Regions from separate parts of the Paenibacillus sp. genome, predicted to be linked through region 1. Evidence: a T-box and tRNA genes for the amino acid it is inferred to sense, from the RefSeq annotation. Region 1 holds a T-box; the other holds one or more tRNA genes.
What was found. A T-box is a leader RNA that pairs with one kind of tRNA and senses whether it is charged. The one in region 1 lies ahead of leuS (leucine--tRNA ligase), so its partner is inferred to be a tRNA-Leu.
Positions count from the first base shown of each region.

Region 1 (7,598 bases):
CGTCTCTTACATATGGACGTGCGAGCTGGACGAAGCGTCCGCGACGATCGAGCACCGAGTGTCGTTCTTCCTGCCGGAGCCGGACGGGCGGTACGTTCGCGTCGTCGAGACGCATCGGCAGCGGGCGTACCCGGAAGCGACGCTGCGCCGGCTGCTCGCGGAAGCGGGCTTTACGGACGTCGAGACGTTCGCGGACTTCACCTTCGAGCCGGTGGACGACGAGGCGACGCTGCGGATGTTTTTCGCGGCGACGAAGCCGGGCTGACAGGACGAACGAAGTAAAAAAGAAAATCGACGCGGCGGTCCGAAGTGCAGGCGAGTGATGCACCGGGCCGCCGCGTATTTTGAATCGCGCGAATCGATCCCGGCGCGCCCTTACACGACTCGTCAGGTCTGGTATAATCAACTTCATCCATCCGGTCAATCCTTTACCAGAAAGCAAGGGAGCACACCACATCGATGAAATCCCGGAACATGCCGGCATACCTTGCCATCACTCTCTATATCGCCTTGTTCTATACATGGATTGCGGTTTTCCGCGATCACGAAGTGTTCTTGCGATGGGGGACGCATGTGTTATCCATCACGGGCGCAGGCATCAGCCTGTTCGTTTTGTACCGCACGTTTCTCGCGACGAGAACGAGAACACCGAGGGATAGTTTGTTTTGGCTGCTGTTATGCCTCGCTATGGGGACGTTCATCGCAGCGTCGTTCATTTTGCTTTGGACTCAGCTCATCCTCCGCATAGAAACCCCGTTTCCATACGTCACCGATTATCTTTGGGTTACAGAGTACGTCTTGCTTTTGGCGGCGTTGATCTACCGGTTCCTGCTGTATACGAGATCCGTCGTACGATTCGTTTTCGATATCCTCATTTTTATGGGCACGGCCGTTTCGTTAAGCGTTCATTTTTTGATCGCCCCGATTTTGAGCGCTTCGGAGCTGCCGTTTCGATATATCGTCATGTCTCTCGCGTATCCGACGCTCGATCTATGTTTGCTGTTCGTCACGATTAGCTTATATTATCTGTCTAAGCTTATGGAGGACAGGAGGGCGCTCGGACTCATTTTGATCGGCTTCGTCGTTCAAATTTTGGTCGACACCGCACTCACATACATGCTGACGACGAACAATTACGCGACCGGGAGCTTCATCGATCCGCTCTGGCTGCTGCCTCCGTTCATGATGGGACTGGCGGGGCTGCACACGCAGCGCGTCATCCGCGCGGGCGCGAGCGGCGCCGACCGCTTCGGGCCGGAGGTGCTCGAACAGGGCGACGACAAATACAGCGTCCTGCCGTACATCAGCGCAGCCATATTGCTGGTCATCTCCATGATCGAGCAAAACGGGGAAATCGACGCGCTCGAATACGGGACGCTGCTCGTCGTGCTGCTTGTCTTCGTCCGTCAAATCGTCATTATGGAAAAAGGCGCCAGGCTGGTGAGGCGGCTGAACGAGCTCGTCTACCGCGATCCGTTGACCGGGATCAGCAACCGGATGTTTTTCCATCGGTCGCTGCAGGCGATGATCCGGTACGCCCGGGAACGCGCCGGCACGTTCGCGGTGCTCGTGGCGGACTTGGACAATTTCAAAAAAATCAACGACACGCACGGCCACTTGGTCGGCGATAAGGTGTTGGTCGAATTCGCCGACCGGCTGCGCAAGGGGGCCGGCGACTCCGGCATCGCCTCGCGGATGGGCGGGGACGAATTTACGCTCCTGCTGCCCGGCGCCTCGAGAGCGTCCGGCGTCGAGGCGGCCCGATCCATCATAAAGCAATTGGAACGGCCGTTCCGCATTGACGGACATGAATTGACGGTGACGCCGAGCATCGGCGTGAGCATGTATCCGGAAGACGGCGAGACGATCGAGGAATTGCTGAAGCATGCCGATTTCGCTTTATACCTGGCGAAGGAGAAGGGCAAGAACAACGTCCAATGGTTTACGCGAGAGCTCAGCGAAGCGATGCAGCGGAAGCTGGAGTTGGAGGCCAGCCTTCGCGAGGCGCTGGAGAAGGGCGAGTTCGCGCTGTTTTATCAGCCGAAAGCGGCGATGGCGACGCGAGGCATCGTCGGCGCGGAAGCGCTCATCCGCTGGCGCCGCCCCGGGATCGGCCTCGTGCCGCCGATGGCGTTCATTCCGATCGCCGAGGAGTCGGATTTGATCGAGAGGATCGGCTGCTGGGTGATCCGGGAGGCGTGCCGGCAAACGAAAGCATGGCAGGAAGCCGGATTTCCGCCGTTCCGAATGTCGGTTAACGTGTCGGTGCGGCAATTCCGCCAAGAACGTTTCGTCGATTCGGTCGCGGAGGCGCTTTCGGACACGGGACTCGAACCGCATTGGCTAGAGCTCGAAATTACCGAAAGCGTAGTGCAAAACTTAAAGGAGTCCTTCGACGTACTGCACCGGCTGAAAGCGCTCGGCGTGCACGTCTCGCTGGACGACTTCGGCACCGGATACTCCTCGCTGTCCATCCTCCGATGTTTGCCGATCGACACGATCAAAATCGATAAATCGTTCGTCGACGATATGGCGGAAAAGGCGGGCCGAGCCGTCGTCAAGACGATTATCGAGATGGCGGACAATCTCGAGCTCGGCGTCGTGGCGGAAGGGGTCGAAACGGAAGCGCAGGCCGCGGCGCTCGAATCGCTCGGCTGTCCGGTCGCTCAGGGCTATTTGTACGGAAAACCGATGGAGGCGGCGGAGTTCGAACAGGCGCTCAAAGCGAGCGGTTCGTCCGTCGAAAGAAGCCGGGGACGGTAACCGTCTCGGAAGGCCGGTCCTTCTTGACTTTCGGCGCCGTTCCTGCGTATAATTTGGGAAAATGCACAGATGGCGCATCGACAAGGAGCAGTACCCGTTATATTCCGTTTCGCAGAGAGCCGGCGCTTGTGGTGAAAGCCGGTACGGATGGACGGCGAACTCGCCTTGGAGCACCGCGGGCCAAACCCGCGGCGAACACCTCGCGTTAAGAGGCAGAGGGAACGGACCGGGAAGCACCGCGGGCCGTTAACTAGGGTGGTACCACGGGAGAATGGCTCTCGTCCCTAGCGAATTCGCTAGGGGCGGGAGCTTTTTTAGCATTCCAAGAGTTGTAGGAGGACGCAGGTCATGACAGAGACGGCTAGAGGCGGTTACGCGCCGCAAACGATCGAACCGAAATGGCAGCAATATTGGGACGAGCACAAGACGTTCAAAGTGCTGGAGGACCCGAACAAACCGAAGTTTTACGCGCTCGACATGTTCCCGTACCCGTCCGGGGAAGGGCTGCACGTCGGTCACCCGGAAGGCTACACGGCGACGGATATCGTATCGCGCTACAAGCGGATGCGCGGCTACGACGTGCTTCATCCGATGGGCTGGGACGCGTTCGGCCTGCCGGCTGAGCAGCACGCGCTGAACACGGGCAAACATCCGCGCGACATTACGTTCAAGAACATCGACAACTTCCGCCGGCAAATCAAGTCGCTCGGCTTCAGCTACGACTGGGACCGCGAGTTCAGCACGACCGATCCGGATTACTACAAATGGACGCAGTGGATTTTCATTCAGCTCTATAAGCGCGGGCTCGCGTATGTGGCGGAGCTGCCGGTGAACTGGTGTCCGGCGCTCGGCACCGTGCTTGCGAACGAGGAAGTCATCGACGGCAAGAGCGAGCGCGGCGGCCATCCGGTCATCCGCAAGCCGATGCGCCAGTGGGTGCTTCGCATCACGGCGTACGCCGAACGTCTGCTCGAAGATTTGGAGGAGCTGGACTGGTCGGAGAGCATCAAGGAAATGCAGCGCAACTGGATCGGCAAGTCGGTCGGCGCCGAGGTGCGGTTCCCGATCGACGGGACGGACGACCAACTCGTCGTCTTTACGACGCGCCCGGATACGCTGTTCGGCGCGACGTACTGCGTGCTTGCGCCGGAGCATGAGCTCGTGGACAAGATCGCGACGGACGCGCAGCGCCAAGTCGTCGACGCTTACCGCGAAGCCGCGGCTCGCAAGAGCGATCTCGAGCGGACGGATCTCGCGAAGGAGAAGTCCGGCGTGTTCACCGGCGCGTACGCGGTCAATCCGGTGAATGGGGCGAAGGTGCCGATCTGGATCGCCGATTACGTGCTCGCCGGCTACGGCACGGGCGCGATCATGGCGGTGCCGGGCCATGACCAGCGCGACTGGGAATTCGCGAAGAAATTCGATCTTCCGATCCTTGAAGTAGTCAAGGGCGGCGATGTATCCGTCGAGGCGTACGCGGGCGACGGGGAGCATGTCAATTCCGATTTCCTGAACGGCCTCAACACGGAAGAGGCGATCGACCGGATGATCGAATGGCTTGCGAAGAACGGCAAAGGCGAGAAGAAGGTCACGTACCGTCTGCGCGACTGGCTGTTCTCCCGTCAACGGTACTGGGGCGAGCCCATTCCGATTCTGCATCTCGAGGACGGCACGATGAAGCCGGTGCCGGAATCCGAGCTGCCGCTGCTGCTCCCGGACGTGGACGAGATTAAGCCGTCGGGCACCGGCGAATCGCCGCTCGCGAACGTCGAGGAGTGGGTGAACACGATCGACCCGGAGACGGGCATGAAGGCGCGCCGCGAGACGAACACGATGCCGCAGTGGGCCGGCAGCTGCTGGTACTATCTCCGGTTCATCGACCCGCATAACGACAAAGAGATTTGCTCGAAGGAGAAGCAAGAACAGTGGCTGCCGGTAGACTTGTACATCGGCGGCGCGGAGCACGCGGTGCTTCACCTGCTCTATGCGCGCTTCTGGCATAAGGTGCTGTACGATATCGGCGTCGTGTCGACGAAGGAGCCGTTCCACAAGCTCGTCAACCAAGGCATGATCCTCGGCGACAACGGCGAGAAGATGAGCAAGTCGCGCGGCAACGTCATCAACCCGGACGACATCGTGAAAAACTACGGCGCGGATACGCTGCGCATGTACGAAATGTTCATGGGGCCGCTCGAAGCGACGAAGCCGTGGAACACGAACGGGGTCGAAGGCGTATACCGCTTCTTGAACCGCGTATGGCGGTTGTTCGTGACGGAAGAGGGAACGCTCCAGCCGAAAATTAAGCCGGACGGCGGCACCGACGCGTTCAAGCGCGTCTGGCACCGGACGATCAAGAAGCTGACCGAGGATTACGAGGCGCTTCGTTTCAACACGGCGATTTCGCAAATGATGATTTTCGTCAACGAAGCGTACAAGCAGGACACGCTGCCGCTCGAAGGCATGAAGCACTTCGTCCAAATGCTGTCCCCGATCGCGCCGCATATCGCGGAGGAGCTGTGGGAAAAGCTCGGCGGAACGGGCTCTGTCTCGTACGTGCCGTGGCCGGAATACGACGAAGCGTGGACGGTCGACGAAGAGGTCGAGATCGTCGTGCAGGTCAACGGCAAAATCGTCGAGCGGGCGAAGGTCGCGGCGGACGCCGACGAGCAGGCGCTCGAAGAGCTCGCCAAGTCGCTCGATAAAGTCAAAGAGGCGATGACCGGGAAACAAATCCGCAAAGTCATCGCCGTGAAAGGCAAACTCGTCAATATCGTCGTCGGGTAACGGTCAGGACTGAGGATTCAGGAACAGTCCTTCCACCTTATCCAACTCTTCTCTATATTTCTTGTGGGTCGTGCGAAGGAGCCGCTCGAACGTGCCGTCGAGGTCCAACGACAGCATGCGCAGCCCCTCCGCCGTAATCCCTCCGGGGACGGTCACTCTCTCCCGAAGCGATTCGGGAGAGAATCCGCCTTCCGTCAGCAAGAGACCGGTGCCGAGCACCATTTCCGACGCGAGCCGCGTCGCCTCCTCGCGAGGCAGACCGGTATACGCGACGGCCGCCTGCACGAACTGCTCGACGAAAAACGCAAGAAACGCAGGACCGCAGCTGGACAAATCCGAACAAACCCGCGTATATTCCTCAGAAACGACAAGCGGCTTCGACATGCAACGCAGCAACCGTTCCAACGCTTCCACGTCTTCGGCATTCATTCGGCTTCCGTACATCGCAAGCGTAGCGCCGCTGCATGCGTAATTTGTAATGCTCGGTATGATTTTAGCGATTTTGCAAGGCATATGATCTTCCAAATGACGAATCAGAACGGGGCTTGTGATGGACACGACGATTTGAGCCGGAGTTACGTACGGCCGGATTTCGTCGATGACGCATTTGAACTCCTTCGGCTTTATACATAAAAAGATGATATCGCAAATGTCCGCGACCTCCCGATTGGTCGGTACGGCGCGAAGCCCAGGATGGGTTTCCGCGAGCCGTTCCGCCTTCGCGAAAGTCCGATTCGCCGCGACGATTTGCTCCGGATTGAGCGCGTTCGTTTTGATGAACGATTCGATCAGGATCGTGCCCATGCTGCCCGTGCCGATAAACCCGACGTTCATCGAAGTTCCTCCTCTGCCGAGCGCTTCGATTCGAAATCGATAGCGATGTGTCGTAATTTGTAAACTATATGAATCGTACGCACGTCTATATGCAGACGAAATGCGCAACAGCCTGCTTCGAGGTGGTTTTCCATGTTCGCCCAGTACAAAAGTTTGACAATCGTTCTTGCGTTGGCAGGCGCTTATTTCTTATTGGCGTCCGCCTACGGCCGGGAAGGGGCGCCCGCGGAAGCGGCATGGCTCGACGCGAACGCGGAGATCGCGGCGTGGCTGGAAGCGGGGACGGAGCCGGCCGGTCCGGAGGCGGCGCCTCCGGACGGCGAGGCTGATGGCGCGGGGGCCGCGGCTTCGACGACGGGGGGGCCTGGCGCGGAGTCGGCGCCGCAAGCGGAAGGCCACGTATCGCCGGAGCCGCAGCCGGAGTCGCAGCCGGAGCCGCCGCTCGCGGAGTCGGCGCCGCCCGGCTCGTCCGCACCGTCCGGCGCGGCCGAGCCGTCGCTTCCCGCGAAGGAAGCCGCGCCGGCCGAGGCCGCGTCGAGCGGGCTCGTCGACGTGAACCGCGCGACGGCGGAGCAGCTCGACGCGCTGCCCGGCATCGGCCCGGCGAAGGCGGCGGCGATCGTCGCCTACCGCGAGGCGGAGGGGCCGTTCCGGCGCAAAGAAGACCTCTTGAACGTCAAAGGCATCGGTCCGTCCATCTTCGCGAAAATCGAAGCCGCGATCACGGTCGCAGCCGAAGACGAGAGTGGAAAATAATGCTTTTCATCTTATCGTCGATGTGCGAAAATTCTCGATAGTAAGCTAACTTGTCCTGGGAGGGATTGTTTTGTCTACCGAACGCAAACCGTCGCTCGACACGCTGGCCGTCCACGCCGGTCAGGAAATCGACCCGACGACGATGTCCCGCGCCGTGCCGCTGTACCAAACGACCTCGTACGGCTTCCGCGACACGGAGCATGCGGCGAACTTGTTCGCCTTGAAAGAATTCGGCAATATTTATTCCCGCATCATGAACCCGACGACCGACGTGTTCGAGAAGCGCATCGCGGCGCTCGAAGGCGCGCCGGCCGCGCTGGCTGTCGCTTCCGGACAAGCCGCGATCACGTATTCGATATTGAATATCGCCGGAGCGGGCGACGAGATCGTATCCGCGTCGAGCTTGTACGGCGGCACCTACAACTTGTTCGCTCACACGCTGCCGAAGCTCGGTGTCAAGG
Region 1 covers NZ_DASQNA010000008.1:236,595-244,192, forward strand. The annotation lists gene VE009_RS04205 (class I SAM-dependent methyltransferase) at 1-265, shown strand, start outside; gene VE009_RS04210 (putative bifunctional diguanylate cyclase/phosphodiesterase) at 460-2,763, shown strand; T-box leader at 2,832-3,052, shown strand; gene leuS (leucine--tRNA ligase) at 3,112-5,547, shown strand; gene comER (late competence protein ComER) at 5,551-6,381, opposite strand; gene VE009_RS04225 (helix-hairpin-helix domain-containing protein) at 6,514-7,137, shown strand; gene VE009_RS04230 (homocysteine synthase) at 7,208-7,598, shown strand, end outside.

Region 2 (7,598 bases), on a different contig from region 1:
CCCGTCGAGCTGCTGACGAAGGAAGGGCGGTTCGCGGAATCGGAATACGAGCAGATGAAGCGGCATGCGGATCTAGGCGCCCTGCTCGTCGAGTCCGTCTTGGGCAGCCGGGATACGGCCGCGGCCATTCGCCATCACCATGAACGGATCGACGGGGGCGGATATCCCGACCGGTTAACCGGGGACGACATCCCTCGCGGCGCTCGGGTCATCGCCGTCGTGCAGACGTTTTTGGCGGCGGTGCACGGTCGGAAGGGGCGGGACCCGCTGCCTTTCGACAAGGCGATCGAAAAGCTGGAGGCGTTATCCGGCCTGCATCTCGATGCGGAGGCCGTCGCCGCGTTCATCCGCTGGCTCGCCCGGAAGCGGGAGGGGGCGCGGTCTGACCGCGAGCCGATCGCCGCCTGCTGGGATCTGCTCTGCACCCCTTCCGAGCTGTGCGAAGGCTGCCCGGCCTTCGGGCGGCGGGATCGCCCGTGCTGGGAAACCGAAGCGAACCGCTGCAGGCTGCACGGCAAATCGTGCGAAACTTGTTTGATCTATACGGAAGCGTCAACGCGTTCGGACATGCGAGGAAAGACCGAAGCCGCGGCCGCAGAAGCCGGCGCGCTTGAGGAAGCGGGAAGAAGCGCCCGTCCGAAGCCGGCTCCGGATCGAATCGATCGTTTTATGATTTACTATGGGGCCGTCGACGACGCGATTCTTGAGCGTTTGAAAGCCTACGACTTCGCGATCGTCGAGCCGAACCATTGGACGCAAGCCGCCGTGCGAACGCTGCAGTCGGCGGGAACGCGAATTGCCGGCTACGTATCGGTCATGGAATGGCCGACATGGAACGCCGCGAGGGGCGAAAAGCTGCAGGACGGCGATTTCCTCCGCCGAGGCGGAGAACGCGTTCACTTTCCGGAATGGGATTCGTATTTGATGGATATCCGGCGGGAGCGTTATCGGCGGATTGTGCTGGACGAGATCGACCGCACCGTCGTCGCGTTGGGGTGCGATGCCGTATTTTTAGATACGGTGGGCGACATCGACGACCATATCGATTCCGCGCTGCTGCGGAACGAGCTGATCCAAGGCTACCTCGAGCTGCTGGCGGGAATCAAGGAGCGCCATCCGTCGCTGATGATCGTGCAAAACAGAGGCTTCCACGCGCTCGCGGCGGCGGCCAAGTATCTCGACGGCTTCCTCTGGGAAGATTGGCGGGACGCCCTGGTCTCCGACCGCTGGGTCGAAGCCCAGATCAACACGCTGCAAATGCTAAAGAAACGCGGACTGCGGCTGTTTGCCGTCAGTCTGGACGGAGGAAGCGGGACGGAAGGGCGGGCCGCGCGGCGCTGCGGCTTCGTCCATTTGTCCCGGACGAGCGACTACGTCGCGTGGTGCGACGACGAAACACCGGATCGAAGGGAGGCGGGGGAATGAACCTGGCAGACATACTGGACACGCGGCTTGCGGTCGAGCTGATTTGGGCTGCGGCAGCCGCGGGAGGGCTGCTGCTGATCTGCGTCGCCGCGGCGTGGTATATCGCGAAAGTCCGAGCGGGCGTGAAGAAGCTGGAAGCCGTGTACGAATGGCTGGACAAAATTCGCGCCCAACCGAACTTCGATCAGAAAATGTCGGTCGTGCTCGAAGGGGTGAGCGCCCAATTCGAAGCGCAGACGTACGCGCTCTATATTCGGAACGAACGGTACGACAAGCTGATGCTGCGGGCGTCGCGATTTCGGGGCGGCAAGGCGGCCGCGAACGCGAACGCGTTCCTGAAGAGCGAGGGGGACGTCTATAAGCCCGGGGCGACGGCGGAGAAGCGGTTTTTGACCGAGGGCATCGACATCGTGAAGGAAGGCGAAGTGCCGCTGCTCGTCCTGCCGATCAGCAGCAAGGGCGTCATCCGGCTCGGTCCGGTGCTTCGCATTTCGCGCCGCGCCAAACGGAAGCTGAAGCGGTGGATGGACTTCGTGCGGCCGATGGTGGAAGAGGTGATCGAGGCGGAGCAGGTCAAGGAGCAAGCCCACATCGCCATGGCCTCGAAGAACGCCATCGTCAACTTAAGCAAAATCGCTCTAGAGGAAAACGAAGCGCTCGCGCAAATTTTGCCGTTCTGCTTAAATACGCTGAAAGCCGCCGGCGGCTGCCTCGTCGACGCCACGCAGCCGAGGTGCCGCGTCGCGTCGTCGGCCGGCGCGGCGGCGGACGTCGCGGCGAAGCTCGCGGACGACGCGGCTGCCTTGGAGGCTTTCCGCGGAAGGGGCGCCGCCGGCAAAGTGCAGGACGTCGAAGGCGACCTGCCCGCCGCTATGCTAGACGCCGGCATGAAGCACGTTTTGTACGTTTCCTTCGGCAGTCATTACTATCTGTTTTGGTTCAAGACGATGCAGGAGAGATACTGGAAGCTGCTGTTTCTGCAAACGCTGGCGCAAAATTACGAGCAGTTCGCCCGCGCTCAAAAGTCGTATTTGCGGGGCTCCGGAGCTTACGTTCCGCTGCTGCAGGCGCTCGCCAGACTGCTGGACGATCTCAGTCCGAACACGATCGGCTATTCGGAATTGATGAGCCGGTACAGCATTATCATCGCCCGTCAGCTCGGCTTGCCGGACGACGTCATCCGGGACGTGGCCGTAGCCGCGTACCTGAGCCATATCGGCACGATCGCGCTGTCGAGCGACTTGTTTCAAAAGGAAGGCCAGTACACGGAGGCGGAATTCGAGCTCATGAAGCTGCATGCCGAGGTGAGCGCGTTGATCGTCTCTTTCGCGACAGGGAACGAGCGGACGGCTTCGTACATCCGGCACCACCACGAGCGGATGGACGGTCACGGCTACCCGGCGGGGCTGAAGGGGACGGACATCCCGATCGGCTCCCGCATCATCGCGGTCGTGCAGCTGTTCCTCGCCAAAGTGAACGGGCGCAATTACCGGGATCCGCTTACGTTCGATCAGACGCTGCAAATGCTTCGATCGGCGGGCGGCCAGCAGCTCGACCCGGACATGGTGCAAGCGTTCTTGGACTGGTACACGTCCAAGCGGCGCGCGCAAGTCGATTCCCCGAAATCGCTCGGCGCTTGCAGCGAGATGTGCTGCGTGCCGGAAAGCATCTGCAGCTCATGTCCCGCCTTCGGGCGCGCCGACGTCAACTGCTGGGAAACCGAAGGCGTATTGTGCGCCGCGCACGGCAAGTCGTGCGACAGCTGCTTCGTGAAGACCGAAGCGATGACCCGCAGGAACGTGATCGCGGCGGGAGCGCGGACGTAAGCAGATCCGGACCGACGCAGTTGCCAGCGATCCCCGCCTTTACTTTTGCTTCGCAATCGGGTATATTTGTTCTTGCACGCGGTCGTGGTGGAACGGCAGACACGCTATCTTGAGGGGGTAGTGCCCACTGGGCGTGAGGGTTCAAATCCCTCCGACCGCATATCGCAGGACGGAAGAGCCGGTTGCGCGAACAGCGCGGCCGGTTTTTTTGCGTTTTCGCCGAGAGGCGTTTCGGACCGTCCGAGCCAAGGAACCCCTCTTTACATTTTTTCGAGGGCGTGCTATCATTTTTATTGTCTCTCCAAGAGATATGCGGTCGTGGTGGAACGGCAGACACGCTGTCTTCAGGCGGCAGTGCCCACAAGGCGTGAGAGTTCAAATCTCTCCGACCGCACCATACATACAAATGCACAGAAGCCTTGGCGCACAGGGCTTCTTTTTATTTTACGGTAAGCAAGGAGAGGGATGCCAGATGACGATGGCGGCGCAAACGGACGGCGTGTTCCGATCGGTCTGTTCGCTCGATTGCCCGGATCAATGCGGGCTTCTCGTGCACAAAGCGGGAGGAAAGATCGTTCGCATCGACGGCGATCCGGATCACCCGGTGACGAAGGGCAACATCTGCAACAAGGTGCGGCATATGCCCGAAAGATTGTACGATCCGAAGCGGCTGCAATATCCGTTGAAGCGGGTCGGGACCAAAGGGGAAGGCCGGTTCGAACGGATCGGCTGGGACGAAGCGATCGCGACGATCGCCGAGCGCTGGAAGGCGCTCATCCGCGACGAGGGCCCGGAGAGCATTCTGCCTTACAGCTTCTACGGCAACATGGGCCTGATCAACGCGGAAGGGATGGATCGGCGCTTCTTCCATCGGCTCGGCGCCAGACAGTTGGACCGGACGATCTGCAACGCGGCGGGCTCGCAAGGCTATCGGTACACGATGGGCGGCAGTTTCGGCACGGACCCGGAAGACACGATTCATGCGAAGCTCTTCGTCTTCTGGGGCGTCAATGCGGTCAGCACCAATATGCATCAGGTGGCCATCGCCGAGAAAGCCCGGAAGAACGGCGCCACGATCGTCGTCATCGACGTGCATAAGAATCAGACCGGTCGATGGGCGGACTGGTTCATTCCGATCCGGCCGGGCACCGACGCCGCCCTCGCGCTGGCGCTGATGCACGTGCTGTTCGCCGAAGGGATGACGGACGAGTCGTTCCTTGCGTCGCACACGGTCGGCAGCGAGGAGCTGCGCGAGCACGTTAAGGCGTACGATCCCGAGACGGCCGCCGGCATCACCGGCGTGCCGGCGGAGGATATATACCGGCTGGCGAGGCTGTACGGCTCCGTATCGCCGTCTCTCATTCGCATCGGGAACGGGCTGCAGCATCACGACAACGGCGGCATGGCGGTCCGGACGATCTCGTGTTTGCCGGCGTTGACGGGGCAGTGGCAGGTCAAGGGCGGCGGCGCGATCAAGTCGAACAGCGGCTATTTCGAGATTGATTCGTTCGCGCTGCAGCGGCCGGATTTGCTGCGGCAAGCGTCCGCGCCTCCGGTGAACATGAATCGCCTCGGCCGCGAGCTGCTGGAGGGCGCGCCGCGGGTGCGATCCCTGTTCGTCTACGGCTGCAACCCGGTCGTCGTCGCGCCCGAGGCGAACAAGGTGAAGGCGGGCCTTGCGCGGGACGATTTGTTTACGGTCGTGCACGACTTGTTCCTGACGGAGACGGCGGCGTACGCGGATCTCGTGCTGCCGGCGACGTCGTCGTTCGAAAACACGGACATATATACTTCCTACTGGCACTTGTATATGCAATTGCAGCAGCCCGTCATCGAGCGGTACGGGGAAGCGAAATCGAATACGGAGCTGTTCCGGCTGCTCGCGGAAGCGATGGGCTACGACGACGCGCCGCTGCGGGATTCGGACGAGGAGATGATCCGTCAGGCGCTCGGCCGGGAATCGATTCGCTACGAAGAGCTGGTCGAAAACCATTACGCGAAGGTCGGCGCGCGCCTGCCGCTGCCGGGCAAGCTGCCGACGCCGAGCGGCAAAATCGAGCTGTATTCGAGGCAGATGGCTGATCGCGGACTGCCGCCGCTGCCGACGTATACGCCGCTGAACGCCGAAGCGGAAGAAGCGCTGCCGTTCGTCTTCATTCCGGGCCCGAACCATCATTTCTTGAACTCGACGTTCTCGAACAACGAGAAGCACGTCACGTTCGAGAAGACGCCGAAGCTGCATATGAACCGGGCCGACGCGGAGGCGAGAGGCATTTGGGACGGGGACCGGATCCGGGTGTGGAACGGCCGCGGCGAATGCGTGCTGACCGTCGCAAGCGGCGACGGCGTGCTGCCGGGCGTCGTCGTCAGCCAAGGGCTGTGGGCGGACGCCCCGGGAACGAAGCGGCTCGTCAACGCGCTGACGCCGGACCGCCTCGCGGATATGGGCGGCGGCGCGGTGTTTTTCTCCGGCCGGGTCGATGTCGAGAAGTACGAGGAATCATAACATAGAGTCATGGCAAAGAAAGCCCTCGCGGGGCCGCGCGCATCCGCCGAGGGCTTCGTTGCGTTATTATACCCCGCCGCAGGAATGCGGGTACGGGCGCTCGGCTTTCAGGCGCTCGTTCTCCTGTTCGATGTCGGCATCGTCTTCGCGTTCGGCGACGAGCCTCGCGGGCGGCGCTTCGAACCGCACGTCGCCGCGGGGCGCCTCATTTCGATTCGTATCTTGCGTCATCTCAGTTTCCCTCCACATCCGCTCGGCAGGCGGTCGACTCGCCGCCGGGCGTTTCTTTTTCGTAAGCGATCAGCGTAATTTCCTCGCCCAGTTCGTTCTTCAGCACGGATTCCCACTCCCGAAGCCGATGCACCGCTTGGCTCGGCAATTCCGCGAATACATAGTCCTTTTGCACGAGTTCCACGCTCCTTTCTCACGTATTTTGCGTATCGGCAGACGCGGATATCCGGCTGCGGAAATGCGACTTTTTTCCCCCGAATCGGCGAAATTTGTGATATGATCGTTTACGTCCTACATCGACGGAAACGAGGGCGGGGAAACGATGAACCGGAACATGAAAGTGTGGTTGTCCGCTGCGAACGCGGCGGTGCTGCTGCTGACGTTAGTGCTGTTTTTGAATGAACAATGGAACGTATTGAATCGGGCGCTGTACGGGTACCATATGACGAACAATATGTCTCACGAGCCGAACGAGAGAATCGTCGTCATCGGCATCGACGACATGTCGCTGGAAGCGATCGGCCGCTTTCCGTGGGACCGCCGAGTATACGTAGAGCTGCTGCACATGCTGAATCAACCGGGCTTCGAACCGTCCTCGATCAGTTTCGATATCAGCTTCGACGAAGCGTCCGACCCGGAGGCCGACGCGGCGTTCGCCGAGGCGCTCTCGCAGTACGACAACGTCGTGTTCCCGGTCGTGGGCATCACCGAGCAGGTGACGCGGCACGCGGACGTGAAAGATTATTTGGTCGCCTACGACGTGCGGCAGCCGTACGAATTGTTCGCGGAGCACGTCCGGACGGCGCATATCAACGCGCTGATCGACGACGACTCCGTCATCCGGCGCACCGTGCTCCAAATTCAAGCGCCGGACGGCACGCTCATTCCGTCTCTCGCCCTGAACGCGGCGCAGATGGCGGGCGCCGACGTGTCCAAATATTTGGAGAACGATTATTTCGCCGGCCGAAACGCCAAGACGGAAATGTACATAAATTACAACGCCGCCAGCGACGAGTTTTTGACGGTGCCGTTCATTTCGGTCGTCGCCGGAGAGATCGACCCGGTCGTGTTCCAGGACGCGATCGTGCTGATCGGCTTCAACGCGGTCGGCTTCGAGAACGACAACGGCGCGACGCCGATCGAGCGGGAAATGAAGCTCGTATACGCCCACGCGAACATTATCCATCAGCTGCTCGAGGGCTCCGTCACGAACCAAGCGGACTGGTACGTTACGTTAGGCTTGATGCTGCTGCTGTTCGCGCTCACGTGGTGGTTCGCGTGGAGGCTCAAGACGACGTACAGCGTCGTCCTGTTCGCGGCGATCGTCGCCGGTCTGTTCGCGTTGCAATATGCCGTGTACGGGCAAAGCAAAGTATACGTCGACGTCGTCAATCCGCTCGTCGTCTTGCTGCTGACGTATATTTTGAACGTGTCGGTCAAATCGTACCTCGAGAACAAGCAGAAAAACTTCATTACGAAGCAGTTCGGCCGGTACATCTCTCCGGACCTCGTCAAGGAGATCGCGACGACGAATCTGGAAATCAAGCTCGGCGGCATCAACAAAGAACTATCGATTTTGTTCCTCGACATCCGCGGCTTCACGACGTTGT
Region 2 covers NZ_DASQNA010000050.1:90,028-97,625, reverse strand. The annotation lists gene VE009_RS26165 (HD domain-containing phosphohydrolase) at 1-1,425, shown strand, start outside; gene VE009_RS26160 (HD-GYP domain-containing protein) at 1,422-3,251, shown strand; tRNA gene VE009_RS26155 (tRNA-Leu) at 3,330-3,411, shown strand; tRNA gene VE009_RS26150 (tRNA-Leu) at 3,564-3,648, shown strand; gene VE009_RS26145 (molybdopterin oxidoreductase family protein) at 3,724-5,757, shown strand; gene VE009_RS26140 (hypothetical protein) at 5,824-5,988, opposite strand; gene VE009_RS26135 (hypothetical protein) at 5,990-6,172, opposite strand; gene VE009_RS26130 (adenylate/guanylate cyclase domain-containing protein) at 6,311-7,598, shown strand, end outside.
Region 2: it encodes a tRNA-Leu, which carries the amino acid that the T-box ahead of leuS (leucine--tRNA ligase) is inferred to sense. The anticodon was not compared.